2 regions of the Methylobacter sp. Wu1 genome follow, and region 1 is predicted to be linked to the other one. Evidence: predicted binding sites of a transcription regulator. Region 1 holds the regulator's gene; the other holds the start of a gene.
The links. The regulator HrcA, encoded in region 1, represses chaperone genes, less so after heat shock. The targets are predictions, from matches to a motif close to TNTTAGCACTCNNNNNNNNNGAGTGCTAANA.
Positions count from the first base shown of each region.

Region 2: the regulator HrcA is predicted to act here: its motif matches at 1,433-1,463, upstream of groES (co-chaperone GroES).

Region 1 covers NZ_JAZHOC010000071.1:18,255-21,400, forward strand. Annotated here, with positions in the region: gene grpE (nucleotide exchange factor GrpE) at 10-630, opposite strand; gene hrcA (heat-inducible transcriptional repressor HrcA) at 700-1,755, opposite strand; gene V2P20_RS15465 (NAD(+) kinase) at 1,985-2,866, shown strand; gene recN (DNA repair protein RecN) at 2,872-3,146, shown strand, end outside.
Region 2 covers NZ_JAZHOC010000049.1:26,743-29,888, forward strand. Annotated here, with positions in the region: gene groL (chaperonin GroEL) at 1-1,049, opposite strand, end outside; gene groES (co-chaperone GroES) at 1,105-1,392, opposite strand; gene V2P20_RS08495 (molybdopterin-synthase adenylyltransferase MoeB) at 1,535-2,281, shown strand; gene V2P20_RS08500 (hypothetical protein) at 2,346-2,552, opposite strand; gene pqqA (pyrroloquinoline quinone precursor peptide PqqA) at 2,823-2,897, shown strand; gene pqqB (pyrroloquinoline quinone biosynthesis protein PqqB) at 3,012-3,146, shown strand, end outside.

The sequences.
Region 1 (3,146 bases):
TTATCTTCTTCAAGCCTGTTTATTATTGCTTGGTGTATCTTCTGCCGGTTTTTCGGGGACTTTGGCAACCACGACCATGGCAGGGCGCAACAGGCGCCCGTTCAGCAAATAGCCTTTCTGGAAAACATTAACCACGGTATTAGGCTCGGCGCCTTCCACGGCCTGCATGGCCATAGCCTGATGATGTTCGGGGTTAAAAGGCTGGCCGACCGGATCGATCGTTTCAATGTTAAATTTGGCGAATACCGATTCAAACTGTTTGATCGTCAATTCGCTGCCCACGCGAAACTTCTCCACTTCAGGGCTGTCGCCAGTAGCTGCCTGCAGTCCTAATGTCAGACTGTCCAATACCGGCAGCAACTCTTTGGCAAACCCTTCCAGCGCAAATTTATGCGCGCTCTCCAGATCTTTCTGCGTCCTTCTCTTCAGGTTTTCCATCTCCGCTTGGGCACGAACTGCTTTGTCCCAGTTTTCCTGAGCTTTCTGCTCGGCCTGCACCAATTGCTGCTTCAGTTCTTCAAGAGTCGGTTCAGACAACAGCTGCTCTCCGTTAATCACTTCACCAACTGGCTCTTCTTTTTTAACCTCGGCTTCAACCTGAGATTCAGGCACTTCCTGATCATTACTCATTCGCTATAGCTCCTCAAAATATAAAAATGGGTTTTCGCGCCCAATCGCGCGAAAGAAAACAGATGCTAGTTATGATGGGGACGATGATTTTTGATTCAAGGCTGCGCCTAATAATTTTGCCGTAATATCGACATAGGGGATAACTTTCTCATAAGCCATGCGTGTCGGCCCGATGACGCCCAGCACACCCACCACCTCATCGCTAATCGAATAAGATGATGTAACCAGGCTGCAGTGATCGAAGGCCTGATAGCCGGATTCTTCGCCGATAAAAATCTGCACGCCTTCTGCATTCATACATTGATCCAGCAAATGAATCACATCCTGTTTTTGACTGAATGCTTCAAATAATTTTTTCAGCCGGTCCATATCCGCCAACTCTGAAAAACCCATTAAATTGGTTTCGCCGGTCAGCACGTAATCTTCTTTTTCACTGTCCTGCTCGAAAGTCAGCTGCGCCATTTTGATCGCATCAAGCATACCCTGATTCATGCGCGCCTGATCTTCCTTCAACTCTTCAAAAACTGCTTGCCGCACTGAAACCAGACTGCGGCCGCAATAAACTGAATTCAAATAATTCGCCGCCTGCTGCAATTCAGCAGCGCTAAACGCCTTCGCAGTATGAATGATTTTGTTATGGACTTCCTGCTCATTGGTAACAAAAATCACCAATACACGCGTATTGGATAAAGACAAAAATTCAATATGCCGCAGGCAGAGCATTTCCCGCCTAGGCAAAGTCACGACCCCGGCCATACGGGTCAATTCCGACAGCAGACGAGAGGCGACGCCGATAACATCACCATTATTATCAGTGACTGATAAACCCTGCTGCAATCGAGCCAACTCTTCCGATTTCAAGGGCTTGACTGTCAACAGGCTGTCTACGAACAAGCGATAACCGCTGACTGTGGGCACGCGTCCAGCCGAGGTATGCGGCGAATGCACCAACCCCAAATCTTCAAGATCGGCCATAACGTTGCGGATGGTGGCCGGACTCAAGTTTAAGCCCGAGTCTTTTGATAAAACCCTTGAGCCTACCGGCTGACCGTCACTGATATAACGCTCAACCAGCGTTTTCAGCAATTGCAGCGACCTTTCGTTTAAAACTTGATCAGTACTCACATCAACCTCTAAAAGATCATAATTAGCACTCCACCCGAGCGAGTGCCAGCGCCGCAAAATATCAGCTCAACGGTTTGTTGTCAATAAAACCCTTTTTCTTAAAACTGCCTATTATTAAAGAAGGCCTTTCGCTCCTCCTCATGAGAACCCCAAACATCTTCTGCCGGTAAAACTGGTTGCTTTACTGAGGTTTTTGTATAATCCAATTCATTTTGACTTGTATCCGGCAATGCAGAGCCCTTTCAAAACCATTGGCCTCATAGGCAAACCCAGTGACCCCAGCATTGCTGAGCCCCTGTCAATTCTTTATGATTTTTTAAAAAGCCGGCAATTCACTGTCCTGATTGCCAAGGACAGCGCCCGGTTTATTCGTAATCAGCCCGAATCCCGCCCTATGGACAAACTAGGCCAATATTGCGATCTGGTTATCGCGGTTGGCGGCGATGGTACTTTTTTGACTGCCGCACGGGCCATTGCCGAATATGATATTCCTTTGATTGGCATCAATCTGGGGCGTCTCGGTTTTCTGGTCGACATATCGCCCAACGAACTGCCGGACAGATTGCACCGCATGCTCCAGGGCCACTATATTGAAGAAAAACGCTGTTTATTGCGGACCAAAATCGTCCGTGACGAACAGGTCATTCACGAAGAAACAGCCGTCAATGAAGTGGTGATTCATCGCTGGGTAACGCCCAGCATGATTGAAATCGTGACCAAGATTGACGGCGTCTTTCTCAATTCTCAACGCTCCGACGGCTTGATTGTTTCCACGCCCACCGGTTCGACCGCCTACTCCCTGTCCGCAGGGGGCCCGATTCTGCATCCGTCGTTAAATGCGCTGGTATTGGTGCCGCTCAACCCCCATACCCTGACCAATCGCCCGATCGTCATCGATGATTCCGCTGAAATTGAAATCAGCTTCTGCCAGACCAAGCAAATCAATGCACTGGTTACCTGCGATCAAATTGAAATTCCGGCCGTGCTGATCAGCGATAAAATTTTGATCAAAAAAGATCCGAAACCGATTAGAATTCTGCACCCCGAAGACCATGACTTCTTTCAGATACTGCGGGGCAAATTAAACTGGAGCAGTGGTTATCATATTTAATTCCTATGCTATTGAACCTTAACATCATCGACCTTGCCGTTGTCAAATCGCTGGACCTGGACCTTGAAAAAGGTATGTCCGTGCTTACCGGCGAGACCGGGGCCGGCAAATCCATACTCTTGACCGCATTGGGGCTCGCCCTGGGTGACCGGGCCGACTCAGGCTATGTACGCCCCGAAGCCAAACGCGCCGAAATCAACCTGGAGTTTGATCTGGCCGATGCGCCTGAGGCCCAGCGCTGGCTGAAAGAAAACGATCTCGATGACGACCACCATTGCCT
Region 2 (3,146 bases), on a different contig from region 1:
CGAATTTGCGCAATTCGGCCTTTGATGCTTTCTTCAGAACCCGCGCCATCAATAACCGTGGTGTTTTCTTTGCCGACTTGTACTTTTTTAGCAGTACCTAACAAGTCGAGTTCCGCTTTTTCCAGAGACAGACCGACTTCTTCAGAAATCACAGTACCACCTGTCAGAACAGCAATATCTTCCAACATGGCTTTACGACGATCACCGAAGCCCGGCGCTTTAACCGCAGCAACTTTAACGATGCCACGAATCGTGTTGACCACCAGAGTCGCCAACGCTTCGCCTTCCACATCTTCAGCGATGATCAATAATGGACGGCCGGATTTCGCAACGCCTTCCAGTACCGGTAACATGTCGCGGATGTTGGAGATTTTTTTGTCGTACAGCAGGATGAACGGATTGTCCAGTTCAGCGCTCATGCTGTCCTGGTTGTTGATGAAGTAAGGAGACAGGTAACCGCGGTCGAACTGCATGCCTTCTACGACATCCAGCTGGTTGTCCAGACCTGAACCTTCTTCAACAGTGATTACGCCTTCTTTGCCGACTTTTTCCATCGCTTCAGCAATGATCTGGCCTACAGACTCGTCAGAGTTTGCAGAGATAGTACCCACTTGCGCAATGGCTTTGTTATCTGTGCAAGGCGCAGCTGAAGCTACTATAGACTCAACTGCTTTAGATACAGCCAAATCGATACCGCGTTTCAGATCCATTGGATTCATGCCGGCGGCAACAGCTTTCAGACCTTCATTAACGATAGCTTGGGCCAATACAGTCGCAGTGGTTGTACCGTCGCCGGCTACATCGGAAGTTTTTGAAGCTACTTCCTTAACCATTTGCGCGCCCATGTTTTCGAATTTGTCTTTCAACTCGATTTCTTTCGCAACCGATACACCGTCTTTAGTAATGGTCGGTGCACCGAAGCTTTTGTCCAGTACCGCATTGCGGCCTTTAGGGCCCAATGTTACTTTTACTGCGTTTGCTAAAATGTTAACGCCTCTCACCATGCGGCTACGCGCGTCATCGCCAAATAATACGTCTTTTGCTGCCATTTTTATTCCTTAATTTGTTATGTTAAAAATGATTGTGATTAAGTAAGACTCGGGCTTAAGCTAAAACGCCCATGATGTCTTCTTCACGCATAACGATAAGCTCTTCACCGTCAACTTTAACTTCGTTGCCGGCATATTTGCCAAACAGTACTTTATCGCCGACTTTAACATCCAATGGACGAACATCGCCGTTATCCAGCACTTTACCGTTACCTACGGCCAAAACCACGCCTTGGCTTGGTTTTTCTGCCGCAGAGCCAGGCAGAACAATACCACCTGCGGTGGTTGTTTCCTCTTCAACACGTTTAACAATCACTCTATCGTGTAACGGACGTATTTTCATTAATGTCTCCTAACAGTTAAATATAAAAGGTTAATCCAGTTGTTAGCACTCTCTGGCAATGAGTGCTAATAATAATCAGCTTTTGCAGACTGTCAAGTTCTTTGGCATCATCTCTTATCCTTATACGGAAACCACACGACTAATGAATGACAACCAACTATTACGCTATAGCCGTCAAATCATGCTGCCTCAAATTGATATTGAAGGGCAGCAAAAACTCCTGGAAGCCAGGATACTGATTATTGGCGCCGGAGGCCTTGGATCTCCCGCGTCAATCTATCTTGCCGCTGCCGGTGTCGGTAGCATCACAATTTATGATGATGATGAAGTAGACTTGTCCAATCTACAAAGGCAAATTGCTCATCACACCAGCGATATAGGGATTGATAAAGTAATTTCAACCCAGCGGACACTTAAAAATCTAAATCCGGAAATAAACGTGCAGGCTATTAAAAAGCGGCTGGAAGGTGATCAGCTCGAAAAAGCTGTGGTGTCGGCCGATGTAGTACTGGATTGCTCTGATAATTTCTCAACGCGTTTTGCCATTAACAACGCCTGCGTCAAACACAAAACCCCGCTGGTATCAGGTGCAGCCATACGCTTTGAAGGCCAAGTAGCCGCATTTACGCCGGGCAAGAATGACAGCCCTTGCTACAACTGTCTGTATCGTAACGACGGTGAGGAGCAACAGACCTGCTCAACCAATGGCGTGATAGCGCCTATTACGGGCATTATCGGCAGCATTCAAGCGCTGGAAGCCATGAAGCTGATTATGAATATCGGGGAAACGCTGACCGGCCGGTTACTGTTGGTCGACGGCTATACAATGGAATTTAACACCATGAAATTGCGAAAAAACCCTAACTGCCCGACCTGCAGTGCTGTCTGAATTTTATGGCTGGAGAAGGACTTTCCGGACCTCCAGGAGCATCCGGAAAGTCCAAAATGAAATATTATTTTTTGCTAAGCAACCCCTTAGCTAAACTAATTGCTCTCTCCGCTAGATCATTTATCACAGACGGGCTGTCGCCATGCGGTTCGGTTTCACCGAAAGGCTTGGCGTTTTTCTGCGAAAACTTGTAAATGAAATAACCCAATGGCGCAAAAGAAAACGCCGCAAGAATAATCATGCCCAAAAACAGCACAATGACTCCACTCATAACACCTCCTCATGATTTTATCAATATCTATTATTATTTTTAGGTGAAATTGGATAATACTCTCTTACAAGAAAAAAACACCCCGAACAAATCAATTAAAAATCTGACGAATTTAATTGTTTTTTATCGGTTTCAACCAATGATTGAATTCCGTAGGAGACAAACGCCTCCCGCCAAAAGTTGCGTAAAAAAACGGTTCATCGTATACTTCGGGCCAGCTTACTTGATCAAGCTAGCCTATAACATAAAAAACTTCTGGAGGTTAATACGATGAAATGGGAAACACCAAGTTACACAGACCTGCGTTTCGGTTTCGAAGTAACAATGTATATCTATAACCGTTAATCCATTCGGTTCAGAGTAAAAAGGGGCTTCGCATGAGCCCCTTTTTTTTGCCTGCTTGTCTTTATTCCCGTATCATTCGTTTCTTCACAGCTTTTTTCAAATACCGTCCAAACTATGAAAATCAGAGTTTTAGGTTCAGGCGCTGGCGGCGGTTTTCCTCAATGGAACTGCAATTGCCATAATTGTCACCGCTTGCGCCACAATCAAATGAACGGCAAAGCCCGCACCCAATCATCCATTGCCGTAAGC